3 regions of the Methylobacterium sp. 285MFTsu5.1 genome follow, and region 1 is predicted to be linked to each of the others. Evidence: predicted binding sites of a transcription regulator. Region 1 holds the regulator's gene; each other region holds the start of a gene.

Region 1 (5,291 bases):
AGCTTGTCCCTGAGGTCGGGCCGCAGCGGCGCCGACAAGCCGCGCTCCGGCCCGACGTTGGGCAGGATGGTCTCGATCGCCGCGACGAGGTCGGAATCGGCGCTGGTGCGGATGTAGAGGCCGTTGAGGTTGGCGAGCTTGGCGAAGTCGAACCGCGCCGCGGAGCGTCCGACCGCGCCGAGGTCGAAGGCCGCGACCATCTCGTCGGTGGAGAAGACCTCCTGGTCGCCGTGGCTCCAGCCGAGCCGCACGAGGTAGTTGCGCAGGGCCGCCGGCAGGTAGCCGAGATCGCGGTAGGCCTCGACGCCGAGCGCGCCGTGGCGCTTCGAGAGCTTGGCCCCGTCCGCTCCGTGGATCAGCGGGATATGCGCCATCCTCGGGATGTCCCATCCGAGGGCCGAGAAGATCTGGCTCTGGCGCGCCGCGTTGGTGAGGTGGTCGTCGCCGCGGATGATCTGCGTGACGCCCATGTCGTGGTCGTCGACCACGACGGCGAGCATGTAGGTCGGCGTCCCGTCCGAGCGCAGCAGGACGAGGTCGTCGAGGTCCTTGTTGGCCCAGGTCACGCGGCCCTGGACGGCGTCCTCGACCACGGTCTCGCCCTCGGTCGGCGCGCGCAGGCGGATCACCGGCTTGACCCCGGCGGGGGCCTCGGACGGGTCGCGGTCGCGCCAGCGGCCGTCGTAGCGCGGAGCGCGCCCCTCCGCGCGGGCGGTCTCGCGCATCTGCGTGAGCTCCTCGGCGGTGGCGTAGCAGTGATAGGCGCGGCCCGCGGCCAGCAGCTCCTCGGCGACCGCGCGGTGGCGCTCGGCGCGGGCGAACTGGAAGACCACGTCGCCGTCCCAGTCGAGGCCGAGCCAGGAGAGGCCGTCGAGGATCGCGTCGATCGCCCCCTTGGTGGAGCGCTCGCGGTCGGTGTCCTCGATGCGCAGCAGCATCGTGCCGCCGGTGTGGCGGGCGTAGAGCCAGTTGAACAAGGCCGTGCGGGCCCCGCCGATATGCAGGTAACCCGTGGGCGAGGGGGCGAAGCGCGTGACGACGGCTGAGGACATCGGTCCGGTATGTTCCGGGGCTGGTCGCGGACGGGGCGCGACGGACGGCGAAGGGGCGGCGGAGCGGCGAGGGGCTCGACAGGGCGCCCGTAGCACGAAGAACCCGCTGTAGCACGGGCCGGCGGATGCGTTAAGAATCGCCCGCAGAATCGCACGGCCCCGACGACAGGTCGCGCGGAGCGGGGCGGCGGCGATGCGGCGGATCGGCGCGAGGCGGGCGGACGGCGCGGTCGCGCTGATCGGCCCGCGCGCCCGAGCCCTTCCCGCCGCCCTCTTGGCCGCCCTCCCGGCCGCCCTCCCGGCGCTCCGCGACTGGGTCGTCGCCGGCCTCGCCCGCGAGGCCGAGCAGCGCCGGCTGTTCCCCTGGCTGGCGGTGGCCTTCGGCGGCGGGATCCTGGTCTACTTCGCGGCGGCCGACGGCGCGCCGAGCCTCGCCGCCCCCCTGATCGCGGCCGGCCTCGCGCTGGCGCCGGTCCCCGTCCTCGGCGCGCGGCCGGCGGCCCTGGCGGCGGCGCTCGCGGTGGCGGCCGCGTTCCTCGGCTTCGCGGCGGCGACCTGGCGGGTCTCGCAGGTCGCCGCACCGATCCTCACCCGCACCACGATCGGCCCGCTCGTCGGAACGGTCGAGGCCCTGGACGAGCGCGAGGTGGGCGCCCGGCTGGTGATCCGGGTGGAGAGCTTCGCCGGCCTCGCGCCGGAGGCGCGGCCCGCCCGGGTCCGGGTCTCGTTCCGGAAGACGCCGATCCCGCGTCCCGGGGACGGCGTCGCCGCCACGGCCCGGCTGCTTCCGCCCCCGGAGGCGGCCCGGCCCGGCGGCTACGACTTCGCCCGGGACGCCTATTTCCAGGGGATCGGCGCGGTGGGCTCGCTGATCGGCACCGTCACCGTCCGGGAACCGTCCGGGCCGCCGCCGCTGGGCCTGCGGCTCGCCGCTGCGCTCGACGCGGCGCGCAACGGGCTCACGCGCCGGATCGCGGAGGCCGCCGGCGGCCAGGCGGGTGCGGTGGCGGCGGCCCTGGTGACGGGCAAGCGCGGCCTCATCGGGCCGGCCACCAACGACGCGCTCCGCGCCGCCGGCATCTACCACGTGGTGTCGATCTCGGGCCTCCACATGGTGCTGGCCGCCGGCGTGGTGTTCTGGCTGGTGCGGGCGCTCCTCGCCGCGGTGCCGCTCTGCGCGCTGCTCTGGCCGATCAAGAAGATCGCGGCCGGCTTCGCCATGGTCGGCGTCACCGCCTACTGCGCCTTCTCGGGCTGGGACATCGCGGCCGAGCGCTCGCTGATCATGACCCTGATCATGCTCGGCGCGATCCTGGTGGACCGGCCGGCCCTGTCGATGCGCAACCTCGCCCTCGCGGCGCTGATCGCGCTCGCCCGGGAGCCGGAGGGCCTGCTCGGCCCGAGCTTCCAGATGTCCTTCGGCGCCGTGGCCGGGCTGATCGCCTGCGCGCGGCTGATCGACGGGCGGCTGCTCGTGCGCCCGGGGGCCGGGCGGATCGGGCGGCTCGTCGGGACCGGCCTGTCGGCGATCACCGGGACCCTGGCCACGACCCTGGTGGCGCAGGTCGCGACGGCCCCCTTCGCCACCTACCACTTCCAGACGGTCCAGCCCTTCGGCCTCGTCGGCAACGCCCTGACCCTGCCGCTCGTCTCCCTGGTGGTGATGCCGGCCGCGGTAATCGGCTGCCTCGCCTATCCCTTCGCCCTCGACCGGCCGGTCTGGTGGCTGATGGGGCAGGCGGTGGCCGGGATGCTGGCGATCTCGGACTGGATCGCCGGGTTCGAGCGGGCGGTCCTGGTGCTGCCGGCCTTCGGCGCCGGGGCGCTCGCCCTGCTGACCGCCGGCCTGCTGCTGGGGACGCTGCCGGCCTCGCGCCTGCGCTGGCTCGCCGTGCCGCCGGTCCTGCTCGGGCTCGTCCTCGCGGCCCGGCCCAACCACTACGACCTCTACGTCGACCGGCAGGGCGCGGGGGCCGCGGTGAGGGGCCCGGACGGGCGGCTCGCGGCCCTCGGCAGCCCTTCGGGCTTCGTCCTCGAGCAGTGGCTGAAGGCGGACGGCGACGGGCGGCGGTCCGCGGGGCTGATCGTCCGGTCCGGCAGCGGGCGCTGCGACCGGCTCGGCTGCACCGCCCGGCTGCCGGACGGGCGGGCGGTCGCCCTGGTCCGGGACCGGCGGGCCTTCCCGGAGGATTGCGCCCGCGCCGCGGTGCTGATCACGGGCCTCGCGGCGCCGCCGACCTGCACGGGGCCGCTGGTGATCGACCGGCGCGTCCTCGCCGCCCGCGGGGCCGTGGCCCTCCGGACCGACGGCGACGGCTTCGCCGCGCGCTACGCCCGGGACGACGGCCGCGCCGTGCCCTGGCGGCCGGCCGCCGGGCGCGGGCCGGGACCGCCGCGGCCGGTCACCGCGGAGCCGGGCGACCGCCCCGCGGAGGACGGGGTCGCCGCGACGCCGGAGGCCGACGCCGCGCCGGGCGGAGACCTCGCCCCCGGCGACGCGCCGGCCGAGCCGCTTCAGTAGCGGCGGACGAGGCTCACAAGGCGGCCCTGGATCCGGACCCGGTCGGGCCCGAGCACGCGGGTCTCGTAGGCCGGGTTGGCGGCCTCGAGGGCGATCGACGAGCCGCGGCGGCGCAGGCGCTTGAGCGTCGCCTCCTCGTCGTCGATCAGCGCCACGATGATGTCGCCGGTATTGGCCGTCTCCTGCTTGCGGATGACCACGAGGTCGCCGTCCAGGATGCCCGCCTCGACCATCGAGTCGCCGCGCACCTCGAGGGCGTAGTGCTCGCCGCCGGCCACGAAGTCCGGCGACAGGGTGATGGCGTGGCTCTGGTTCTGGATCGCCGAGACGGGGGTACCGGCCGCGATCCGGCCCATGACCGGGATCGAGATGGCGCGGCCGGACTCGTCGATCATCCGCGTGCTCGCCGGGGCCGGCGGCTGCTTGGACTTACCGCCCTCGACCACGCTCGGCGTGAAGCGGCGCGGCTCGGCGGGGGCCTGAGTCGCCGGAGCGGCCTGGGTCAGGCTCTCGGGGATCCGGATCACCTCGATGGCGCGCGCCCGATTCGGAAGGCGCCGGAGGAAGCCGCGCTCCTCGAGCGCCGTGATCAGCCGGTGGATGCCGGATTTCGACTTGAGATCGAGGGCATCCTTCATCTCGTCGAACGACGGCGGGACACCGCATTCCTGCATCCGGCTCTGGATGAATCGCAGGAGGTCCAGCTGCTTGCGCGTGAGCATCGACGGGGGACTCGCGGCTTGGCGGACCGCCACGTGACGGTCTCCGAAACAAATCACGAACAGGTTAAACGTTCCGCAAGTGTTCCGCAAGAGCGGCACCGCTCGGCTCGGCGCGCCGCGGGCGCGCCCGCGGGAGAAGGTCGAGAAACGCATTGACGGCGCAAGCGGAGCCGTTTCAATGCATCGCGGCGCCCCGCCGGGAAGGCGGCGGATCCGGGGTGCGGGCTGGGACCCTCTTGGAATGACGAGGATGCGACGACCCGCAGCTCTGCTGCCCCTCGGCCTCGCCGCCCTCGGCCTCGCCGGCTGCACCACCGGATTCTCCTACATCTCGCGGAACTACGTGGCGCTCACTCCCCAGGTCGTCACGATCGGCTGCAAGGAGCCCTACGAGGTCTACGACAACCGGCAGCTGCGCCGGATGCTGATCGTGTCCAACGCCCTGCGCGAGTATACCGGCTGCAACCTGAGCGAGGTCCGGATCGATCCGGAGCCGGGCGCCACCCGGGTGAAGCGCTTCCGCACCGCCGCCCGGGCCTATCTCGACGAGACCGTGCGCGAGGATTGCCGGATCACCGGCGAGACCGTGTTCGATCCGCTGAAGACCGAGTTCGCCTACGCCTGCGACGCGCCGATCGAGAAGCGCGGCACCGTGGTCCCCCGCCTGCCGGGCCGCAATCCGGGCCTCGGCGTGCGCTGACCGGCCGGCGGCGCGTCCTCAGGCGCCCGGCTTCGGGAAGGTCCGCTCCGCGGCGTCGCCGGCGGCGGCCAGCAGGGCGCGGGCGAAGGCCCGGGCCTCCGTCCGGTCGAGCACGATCGCGGCGGTGACCGGCGCACCGCCGAGGTCGGCGAGGGCGAGTTCCAGGCGCACCCCGTCGGGCACGGCGCTCGCCTGAAGGCTCCAGCCGGAGCCCCGGTCCGTGCTCTCCGCCATCGTGTTCCTCCCGCATGCCCGGCACGGCGCCGCGCGCCCACCGGAACGGCCAGGCCCGGGAC
Region 2 (5,291 bases), on a different contig from region 1:
AGGGCGTCGAGCCCGTCGCGGAGGTCGCCGGTCACCACCGACACCAGATGGTGGACGTTGGCGTAGGTCTCCAGGCCGCACAGGGTCGGCACGGCGACGGTGCCCGGCCGGCAGACCCGCGACAGGTCGTTGCGCAGTAGGTCGACGATCATGACGTTCTCGGCCCGCTCCTTGACGCTGGCCTGGAGCGCCTCGGCCGCCGCCCGGTCGGCCGCCGGGTCGTCGAGGCGGCGGGCGGTGCCCTTGATCGGGCGCGTCTCCACGTGCCGTCCGTCGAGGCGGATGAACCGCTCCGGCGAGGACGAGGCGACGGTCAGGCCCTCCTGTTCCAGGTAGGCCCCGAAGGTCGCCGGGTTGGTCTCGCGCAGCCGCCGGTAGAGGGCGAACGGGTCGAAGCCGGCCGGCAGGTCGGCGACGAAGCGCTGGGCGATGTTGGCCTGGTAGATGTCGCCGGCCCGGATGTAGGTGCGGACCTTTTCGACTGCTTCTTCATAGCTTTGTCGGTCGAAGTTCGAGCGCCACGCGAGCGGCTGGGCCGTCCGGGCGGGGGCCGGGACCGGCGGCTCCGCGCCGCCGAGCAGGTCGGCGAAGCGGGCGAGCCGCGCCTCCGCGCGGGCCCGCCGCGCGTCCGGCGCGGTCTCGGGGAAACCCGTGGCGACGAGCCGGCCCGTGCCGGCGGCGTGGTCGACGACCAGCGCGGTGTCGTAGAGGTTCAGCGCGATGTCGTGGGTGAGCCCCGCCCGCCGGGCGGGCGGCGCCACCCGCTCCAGCGCCGCGCCGAGGTCGTAGGCGAGGTACCCGATCGCCCCGCCGGGGAACGGCTCCGGGCCTGCCTCGAGCCGGTAGGGTTCGAGGCAGGCCCGGAGCGCGGCCATCGGGCCGCCCGCCACCGGCCTCCCGTCGAGGGTCGCGCGCCCGTCGCGGTAGCGGAACCGCGCGAACGGGTCGGCGGCCACGATCGAGTGCCGCCCCAGCGGGTCGTGCCGCATGGCGCTGTCGAGGAAGGCGAGCCCGGGCAGGGCGCGCAGCCGGGCCGCCGCCGCGACGGGATCGATGAAGGGGATCTCTCGGGTCCACATGACCGGGTTCGGGGCCGTTATCCTCGGGCTGTGCGTCATCCGCTGCCGTCGCACAGGCGATGCCGCGGGGGAAGCGGCAGTTCCACGCAGGCCCCGCCGCCGCGCGCGGGCGGGCCGTGTCCGGGGCGCAGGGCCGCGCCGCCCAATCCTGATGTGGGGTCTGAGGAGCCGGCCGCAAAGCTCTGCCGTAGCGATAGGATCCGCGCCCGGGCTCAGGCTCGCGCGCAGGGCCGGGCACCCCTGCGGCGGCCGGCCTCGCGCGGAGGCGCGGGAGCCTGTATAGGAGCGCGACCCCGAATTCCTGGTCCCGCGCGCCGGGCGGCCGATCGCCCCGCCGGACTGTCCGACCCGAATGCCATGACCGCCACGCCCGCTCCCCGCGGCCCCGCTCCCGGCGCCGCCCCGAAAATCTCGTTCGTCTCGCTGGGCTGCCCGAAGGCGCTGGTCGATTCCGAGCGGATCCTCACCCATCTGCGCGCCGAGGGCTACGAGCTGGCCCGGCGGCACGACGGCGCCGACGTGGTGATCGTCAACACCTGCGGCTTCCTCGATTCCGCCAAGGCGGAGTCGCTCTCGGCCATCGGCGAGGCCATGGCGGAGAACGGCCGCGTCATCGTCACCGGCTGCATGGGCGCGCAGCCGGAGGAGATCCGCGAGAAGTACCCCGACCTCCTGGCGGTGACCGGGCCCCAGGCCTACGAGTCGGTGGTGGCGGCCGTCCACGAGGCGGTGCCGCCGGCCCACGACCCGTTCCTCGACCTCGTGCCGCCGCAGGGGATCAAGCTCACCCCGCGCCACTACGCCTACCTGAAGATCTCGGAGGGGTGCAGCAACCGCTGCAGCTTCTGCATCATCCCGAGCTTGCGCGGGAACCTCGTCAGCCGCCCCGCCGCCGACGTGCTGCGCGAGGCCGAGAAGCTGGTGAAGGCCGGCGTGAAGGAGCTGCTGGTCGTCAGCCAGGACACCAGCGCCTACGGCGTCGACATCCGCTACAGTGAGAGCCCGTGGCGCGACCGGCAGGTCCGGGCGAAGTTCTACGACCTGACCCGGGAACTCGGCGAGCTCGGCGCTTGGGTGCGGTTGCACTACGTCTACCCCTACCCGCACGTGGACGAGGTCATCCCGCTGATGGCCGAGGGCAAGGTGCTCCCCTACCTCGACATGCCGCTCCAGCACGCGAGCCCCTCGGTGCTCAAGCGCATGCGCCGCCCCGGCAACCAGGAGCGCCAGCTCGACCGGATCCGCAGCTGGCGGCAGATCTGCCCGGAGCTGGCGATCCGCTCGACCTTCATCGTCGGCTTCCCGGGCGAGACCGAGGCCGAGTTCGAGGAGCTGCTGGCCTGGCTGCAGGAGGCCAAGCTCGATCGGGTCGGCTGCTTCGAGTACGAGCCGGTGGCGGGCGCCACCGCCAACGCGCTGGGCGACCTCGTGCCCCCGGCGGTGAAGGCCGAGCGCAAGCGCCGGTTCATGGAGACCCAGAACGGCATCGCGCTCCGGCTGCAGCGGGCCAAGGTCGGCAAGCGGCTGCCCATCATCGTCGATTCCGTCGAGGGCGGGGTCGCACGGGGCCGGTCCAAGGCCGACGCGCCGGAGATCGACGGCAATGTCCACGCCGCGTTCCGGCGCCCGGTGCGGGTCGGCGACATCGTCACGGTGAAGATCGACCGGGCCGAGGCCTACGACCTCTACGGCAGCGTCGCCTGACGGCAGACCCCGTCTTTGCGAGCGCAGCGAAGCAATCCAGGGATGCGCTGCGCTCGGGGACGTCGCGCTGCCCTCTCGTCGCTTCGCTTCGCTGCGCTCGCGACGGGCGCCGGGCGGACTCCTGTTGACGCCGCGTCCGGCGCGGCTTGACCCCGCCCGCCCCGCGCGGTCTTTCGGAACAGATCAGGAACTTGGTCGGGACCCGAGGCGGCGATGGATCCGGAGGTCGCGCTCCGAAAGATCATCCACATCGACATGGACGCGTTCTACGCCTCCGTGGAGCAGCGCGACGACCCGTCGCTGCGCGGCCGGCCGCTGGCGGTCGGCGGCTCCCGGGAGCGCGGGGTGGTGGCCGCTGCGAGCTACGAGGCCCGAAAATTCGGTGTCCGCTCCGCCATGCCGTCGGCCACCGCGCGGCGGCTGTGCCCGGACCTGCTGTTCGTGAAGCCGCGCTTCGAGGTCTACCGGGCGGTCTCCGAGGAGATCCGGGCGGTCTTCGCCCGGCACACGGCCATCATCGAGCCGGTGGCCCTCGACGAGGCCTATCTCGACGTCACCGAGAACCTCCTGGGCCTCCCGACGGCGACGGCCGTGGCGAAGGCGATCCGGGCCGAGATCCTGGAACGGACCGGACTCATCGCCTCGGCCGGGGTCTCGTACAACAAGTTCCTCGCCAAGGTGGCGTCCGACCACCGCAAGCCCGACGCCCTGTTCGTCATCACCCCCGCCATGGGGCCGGACTTCGTGGCGGCGCTGCCGATCGGCCGGTTCCACGGCGTCGGCCCGGTCACCGAGGCGAAGATGAAGCGGCTCGGGATCGAGACCGGGGCGGATCTGCGCGCCTGGACGCCGGAGCGCCTGCGCGAGACCTTCGGCTCCGCGGGCGCCTACTACCACGCGGTCGCCCGCGGGATCGACGCGCGGCCGGTCCGCGCCCACCGGGTGCGCAAGTCGATCGGGGCCGAGACCACCTTCTCGGACGACACCGCCGCTTTCGAGGTCCTGGCCGCCCGGCTGGCGCCGCTGTTCGACAAGGTCTGGGCGGGCGCCGACGCCAAGGGCATGCGCGCCCGGACCGTGACCCTGAAGCTCAAGTTCTCGGATTTCGCGCAGGTCACCCGGGCGAAGTCCCTCGCCGTGCCGGTGGCCGACCGGGCCGCCCTGGAGCGGATCGGCCTCGACCTGCTCGCCGGCCTGTTCCCCCTGCGCCGCAGCGCGCGGCTGATCGGGGTGTCGCTGTCGGGCTTCGCGCAGGACGCGCCCGAGGCGCCGCTCCAGCTCGGGCTGGCGCTCTGACACGGCCTCCGGGGCAGGCCCCCGCTCCGTCATCACGGGCGCAGCGAAGTGGCCCCGGGCAGCAGGACATCGGTCAGCGTGGCGCTACCCTGGATCGCTTCGCTCCACTCGCAACGACGACGGTGGGGAAGCGATCAACCGGAAAGCGATGGAGCCGCCGCCGTCATGCACGACACGGCGCCTGTGCGGTTCCGCACGTCGGGAAGGCCGGGTCGATCGCAGGGCGGAGCGATCCGGTACGGATCAGGGTTTCTCGAGCCCGCGCGAACACGAGGACCCTGTCGATGCCGAAGCACGCCCGCCTGGCCCTGGCCGCCGCGCTTCTATCGGCCCTCGCGGCGGGCGCCGCCCGCGCGGACGGCACATCCGCTTTCGGGGCCGCCAACGCGGCCCAGCTCCGGGGCTACACCGCGAGCCCGGCCCAGGTCTACGTTCCGGCAGGCGGCCCGAGCGCCAGGCCCGCGGCCCCCGCACCGCACCGGCCGAAGGCGCCGGCGCGCAGTCGCTGAGATCGACCCGGGCCGCACCGGCCCGGGCATCCGGTCACGCGTTCTCGGTCACGCGTTCTTGCGCGGCCGGTGGTCGGGGTCGATGCCGCCATCGAGCTTCGTCTCGTTGTCGACGTCGCCCTCGAAGGTCGAATCCGCCTGCAGATCCGCGGGGTCGGCGCCGCTCATCCCCTTCGAGGTGCCGATCCCGGGATTGCCCTTGAGGTCGGCGTCCGTGGGCGTGTCGGTCTTCGGGTGCTTGGATGACATGCAGGCTCCTGTCGGATGCTGATGTCGGGCCAACGCGTCGGCGCGGGGCCGGTCTCCCGCGCGGCGTGCGGCGGTTCGCCTCCCGGTCCCTGCACGCCCTCAAGCGATCTCCGCCGCGGCGATCCGGCGGACGCCCGCCGCCTCCATCCGCGCCCAGGCCCGCGCGAGCGACCCGTCCACGTCGATCCCGCGCACCGCGTCCGCCACCACGAGGACGTCGAACCCCGCGTCGCGCGCGTCGAGCGCGCTCCAGGCGACGCAGAAATCGGTGGCGAGGCCGCACACGGCGACGCGGGTGATGCCGCGCTCCCGGAGCGCCCCGGCGAGGCCGGTGCGCGTGGCCCGGTCGGCTTCCAGGAAGGCCGAGTAGCTGTCGACCCGCGGATCCAGCCCCTTGCGCACCACCAGGCTCGCCCGGTCGGTGGCGAGGTCCGGCGCGAAGGCGGCCCCGCGA
Region 3 (5,291 bases), on a different contig from region 1:
GTGGTGCAGGTAATCCACCGCGTGGTGGCCGACGTCGAGGCTGCCGGCCGCCACCTCGTGGAGCAGCGGCTTCCAGATATGCGTCCGGGCGCGGTCCACGAGGGTGACGTGCGCGCGCTTGCCGCGCCCGAGCTTGTCGCCGAGCTTCGTGACCAGCTGCAGTCCGGCTGCGCCGCCGCCGACCACCACGACGCGATGAAGGCCCGACTCGTTCTCGACGGATGCCATCGACACTCTTTCTCCCCCCGGACCGGGATCAGTCGCCGGCCTCCTTACACGGCCTGGGTTGCCGAATACCACATCGCCGGCCGCGACCCCCGGTCACGAGTGCGACGTCGCGCACCGGACGGGCGGCGCGCGGAGCCCGGTCACGCCGGCGGGGCGCCCGGCTGGCGCAGCGGATGCGCCTCCGCGACCGCCGGCAGGGCGAGGCAGGCCTCGGCGATTCGCGCGACCGTCGGGTAGGCCGCCGTGTCGATGCCGAAGATGCCCGTCCCGACCCAGAGGCTGACGAGGCAGAGGTCGGCGTGGCTCACCGAATCGCCCTGGCAGAACCGGCCCGTCCCCGGCTCGGTGGCGAGGCGCGTCTCCAGGGTCCGGAGGCCGGTCTCGAAGGCGTTGCGCAGGAAATCCAGCATGCGCTCCCGGGGCAGGCCGTAATGCTTCATCAGGAAGGTGCGCACCCGGGGCACGTAGAGCGGGTGGGTGTCGCACGCGACCACCTGCGCCAGCGAGCGGGCGCGGGCCCGCGCCCGGGGCTCCTCGGGCAGGAGGCGGACGCCGCCGCGCGTCTCCTCCAAGTAGTCGAGGATCGCCAGCGACTGGGTGAGCGGCGGCCCGTCGCCGTCGAACAGCGCCGGCACCGCGCCCTGCGGGTTGATCTTCCGGAACGCCGGCTCGTGCTGGTCGCCGGCGTCGAGGTCGATGAAGGTCTCCTCGTAGGCGATGCCCTTCAGCTTCAGGGCGATCCGCACCCGGAAGGCCGCGGCCGAGCGCCAGTTGCCGTACATGTGCATGGGTCAGCGGTCTCCGACGGGGTCGAGCGAGCACAGCCGACTTCGCCGCGGCCCGCAAGGGGGCTGCGCGCGCGGCGGCCCGGGGGCGACAAGCAGTCCCGCCGGGCCCATATCGGTCTCCCGCCCCGGAGAGCCCGCACGATGGCCGATCAGACCGACGCCCGCCGCTTCATCCCCCTGAACATCGCGGTCCTGACCGTCTCCGACACCCGCCGCCCGGAGGACGACCGCTCGGGCGACACCCTGACCCAGCGCCTCACCGAGGCGGGGCACATCCTGGCGGCCCGGTCGATCGTCCCGGACGAGGTCCCGGCGATCCGCGCGCGGGTGGAGGCGTGGCTGCGCGACCCCGGCGTCGACGTGGTGATCACCACCGGCGGGACCGGCTTCACCGGCCGCGACGTCACCCCCGAGGCGCTGGAGCCGCTGTTCGAGAAGCGCATGGACGGCTTCTCGGCCGTGTTCCACCGGATCTCGTACGACAAGATCGGCACCTCGACCCTGCAATCCCGCGCCACCGCGGGGGTCGCGCGGGCGACCTACGTGTTCGTGCTGCCGGGCTCGCCCGGCGCCTGCCGCGACGCCTGGGACGGGATCCTGGCCCAGCAGCTCGACTACCGGCACCGGCCCTGCAACTTCGTGGAGATCATGCCGCGCCTCGACGAGCACCTGCGGCGCGGCGCGAGCCTCACGGTGTGAGGCCGCGCGCTACGCGAGGTTCCCCTCCTTGCGGCGCAGGACCGAGTGCTTGCGGCCGTAGAAGAAGTACACGACGAGGCCGAGCGCCATCCAGATCACCAGCCGCAGCCACGTGTCGAGGGGCAGGCCGATCATCAGGAGCAGGCAGGACAGGATGCCGAGGATCGGCACGACCGGCACGGCGGGCGCCCGGAACGGCCGCTTCATGGTGCGCTCGGCCCGCCGCAGGTAGAGGACCGAGCCGCAGACGAGGATGAAGGCCGCGAGGGTGCCGATGCTCACCATCTCGCCGAGGATGTGGATCGGCACCAGCGCCGCCACCACGGCGACCGCGGCGCCGATCATCGCCTGGCTGCGATACGGCGTCTGGTAGGTCGGGTGGACGTGGGAGAACATCTTCGGCAGCAGGCCGTCCTGCGCCATGGTGAAGAAGATCCGGCTCTGGCCGTAGAGCAGGACGAGGATCACCGTCGTCAGCCCGGTCAGCGCCCCGAGCTTGATCAGGAGGCTGAACCAGCCGATGCCGATCACGTCGACGCCCTTGGCGATCGGGTCCGGGACGTTGAGGTCCTTGTAGGGCACGAGACCGGTGAGCACGGCGGCGACGAGCACGTACAGGATCGTGCAGACCGCGAGCGAGCCCAGGATGCCGATGGGCATGTCCTTCTGGGGCTTGCGCGCCTCCTGGGCGGCGGTCGAGACCGCGTCGAAGCCGATGAAGGCGAAGAACACCACGCCCGCGCCGCGCAGAACGCCGCTGTAGCCGAAATGGCCGAAGGTCCCGTCGTTGTCCGGGATGAGCGGGCTCCAGTTCGCGGCGTTCACGTGGCCCCAGCCCAGGGCGATGAAGGCGACCACGACGGTGAGCTTCACCGCGACCATGATGTTGTTGAAGAGCGCCGATTCCTTCGTGCCCCGCATCAGCAGGATCGTGATCAGCGCCACGATCAGGACCGCCGGCAGGTTCAGCAGCGCGGTCCCGCCGCCCTCGATCGGCGTGCCCGGCGCGTTGGCGAACTGCGCCGGGATCACGATGCCGACGCTCTTCAGGATGCTGGTCACGTAGCCCGACCAGCCGACCGCCACGGTGGCGGCGCCCATGGCGTATTCGAGGATCAGGTCCCAGCCGATCAGCCACGCGAAGAACTCGCCGAGCGTCGCGTAGGTGTAGGTGTAGCTCGATCCGGCGACCGGGATCAGCGCGGCCATCTCCGAGTAGCAGAGGCCGACGAAGGCGCAGGCGATGCCGCCGAGCACGAAGGACAGCATGATCCCCGGCCCGGCATACTGGGCCGCGGCCGTGCCGGTCAGGACGAAGATGCCGGCGCCGATGATCGCCCCGATGCCCATCGCGGTGATCGAGAGGGCGCCCAGCGACTTCGAGAGCTGTTGCTCGCCCTCGCCGCTCTCGACGATGTCCTCGACCGACTTGCGCCCCATCAGGCCCGACGAATCCATTGCACCATCCTTCCAGATCGGGGTGGCTCAGCGCGTCGACATGTCCGGAGACGGCGACGATCCTGCCGCGCTTCCAGAGTTGTAGAGGCGGATCGACCGACAACAACGTGAGCGGGCGCAAGATTCTTCCGGAGCAAGATTCTCCCGAGCAAGATCTTTCCGGTCAGGCGCGCTCGATCCGAGCGATCAGCGGCCTGACCTTGAGGCGACCCGTGAACGCGCCCTCGGCACGCAGGGCCTCGCGCCGGACGACGTCGCCGGCCCGGGCCTGCCGGGCGCCGACGACGGTCTCCGCCCGTCTGACGAGCCGGCCGAGCCAACGCCCGGCCGGGCGGTGCAGGCGGCCGAGCGCCGTCTCCGGCCGCGCGGTCCCGACGAAGCGGTCGAGGGTGCGGATCCAGCCCTCGGCCGGGACGTCGCCGGCCTCCAGGCACAGGATCCAGTCCCGCCGGGCCGCGGCGGCGCCCGCCGCGTAGGGATTGCCGCCCCGGTGCAGCACGAGGGTCGCGCCCGTGGCCTCCGCGACGGCCGCCACGGCCTCGCTCTCGCGGCCCGCGACGATCACCGCGTCGCCGACGAGGCCGCCGGCCACGCCGGAGACGAGCACGCTGAGCGTGTCGGCCAGGCGATCGATCGCGTCCGGATCGGCCGGTTCGGCCAGATAGGTCACGGCGGAGAGCATGAGCGCGCGCATAGACGATTCTGCGGCGCCGTAAACTGCCCCGCGGCCCGCGCGCCGACGCGTCGCCGTTCGGACGGGCTGCAGAACCGCATTTGCCTGAAAAAAAGGCGCCCGTCGCCATCGCGTTCGCTCTATGTTCTTATATGGATGCGTGAGGGAGGCGAGTCGTCATGGGGGGCACGCGCGACGGGACCGCCTCCGGGGCCGCGCCGCGACTCGGGCCGAGCGTCGCGGAACCGGCCGCCCGGCGGGGGCGCGGCGCGACGGCCAACCCGACGGGCCGATACGAATCCGCCCGGCGCGAGGCGTTCCATGACGAGACCTGGACGGCGGAAGCTCCGGCACCCCTGCGCACGGAGGTCACGCCAGAGCGGTCCGCCCGGATCATCGCGCGCAACAGCTCGCCCGACATCCCGTTCGACCGGTCGATCAACCCGTACCGGGGCTGCGAGCACGGCTGCATCTACTGCTACGCGCGCCCGACCCATGCCTGGCTCGGCCTGTCGCCGGGGCTCGACTTCGAGTCGCGGATCTTCACCAAGCCGGACGCCGCCCGGCTCCTCGCCCGCGAGATCGCCGCGCCGGGCTACCGGCCCGACACGATCGCCCTCGGCACCGCCACGGATCCCTACCAGCCGGTCGAGCGGGAGCACCGGCTCACCCGCGCGGTTCTGGAGGTGCTGCGGGAGGCCCGCCACCCCGTCAGCATCACCACCAAGTCGGACCTCGTGCTGCGCGACCTCGACCTCCTGGCAGAGATGGCGGCGGAGAACCTCGTGCTGGCGGCGATCTCGCTGCCGACGCTGGATCCGGACCTCGCCCGCCGCCTCGACCCGCGGGCGCCGCGGCCGGGCAAGCGGCTCGCGGCGATGCGGGGCCTGAGCGCGGCGGGCGTGCCCGTCATGGTCAACGTCTCGCCGATCATCCCCGGCCTGACGGACCACGAGATCGAATCGATCCTGGCCGAGGCGCGCGCGCGCGGGGCGAGCCGGATCGGCCACGCGCTGCTGCGCCTCCCGGGCGAAGTCGCGGACCTCGTGGCGGACTGGTTCACCGAGCATTATCCCGAACGCAGGGCGCGGGCCTTCGCACTCCTGCGGGAAGCCCGGGGCGGGCGCGAGAACGACCCGCGCTTCGGCCACCGCTTCCGCGGGGAGGGCGCCTACGCGGCGATGATCGGCCAGCGGGTCCGGCTCGCCGGCACGCGTCTCGGTTTCGCCTTCGGGCGCATCGCGCTGAATCGCGACGCCTTCCGGAAGCCCGGCGCGCAGCTGGCGCTGTTCTGACACGCGACCGACGCGGCGGCGCGCGCGAGGCGGCGGACCTGTCCCACAGTACGGTTCAGCGAAAATTCCAGTCATTTTGGCCGGAAGCGGCGTAAAAATACATTTCCAAAGATAGAAAACGACTCAAATGTTGCTCCCAAAGTGGATTTT

The links. The regulator LexA, encoded in region 1, represses DNA repair genes until DNA is damaged. The targets are predictions, from matches to a motif close to TGTTCNNNNTGTGTTCNG.
Region 2: a site for LexA is predicted at 2,958-2,975, ahead of dinB (DNA polymerase IV). Genes of this name have one in related genera too.
Region 3: a site for LexA is predicted at 3,979-3,996, ahead of H288_RS0111120 (PA0069 family radical SAM protein). Genes of this name have one in related genera too.

The regions. Positions count from the first base shown of each region.
Region 1 is NZ_KB911273.1:98,528-103,818, forward strand. Features, by position in the region: gene gltX (glutamate--tRNA ligase) at 1-1,052, opposite strand, end outside; gene H288_RS0109075 (ComEC/Rec2 family competence protein) at 1,246-3,573, shown strand; gene lexA (transcriptional repressor LexA) at 3,567-4,295, opposite strand; gene H288_RS0109085 (hypothetical protein) at 4,546-4,995, shown strand; gene H288_RS0109090 (hypothetical protein) at 5,014-5,229, opposite strand.
Region 2 is NZ_KB911277.1:139,171-144,461, reverse strand. Features, by position in the region: gene pabB (aminodeoxychorismate synthase component I) at 1-1,079, opposite strand, end outside; gene rimO (30S ribosomal protein S12 methylthiotransferase RimO) at 1,437-2,783, shown strand; gene dinB (DNA polymerase IV) at 2,997-4,079, shown strand; gene H288_RS0114455 (hypothetical protein) at 4,364-4,588, shown strand; gene H288_RS0114450 (hypothetical protein) at 4,637-4,837, opposite strand; gene pncA (bifunctional nicotinamidase/pyrazinamidase) at 4,937-5,291, opposite strand, start outside.
Region 3 is NZ_KB911274.1:205,722-211,012, reverse strand. Features, by position in the region: gene H288_RS0111145 (NAD(P)/FAD-dependent oxidoreductase) at 1-228, opposite strand, end outside; gene maiA (maleylacetoacetate isomerase) at 369-1,016, opposite strand; gene moaB (molybdenum cofactor biosynthesis protein B) at 1,158-1,715, shown strand; gene H288_RS0111130 (amino acid permease) at 1,725-3,173, opposite strand; gene H288_RS0111125 (hypothetical protein) at 3,337-3,867, opposite strand; gene H288_RS0111120 (PA0069 family radical SAM protein) at 4,026-5,141, shown strand.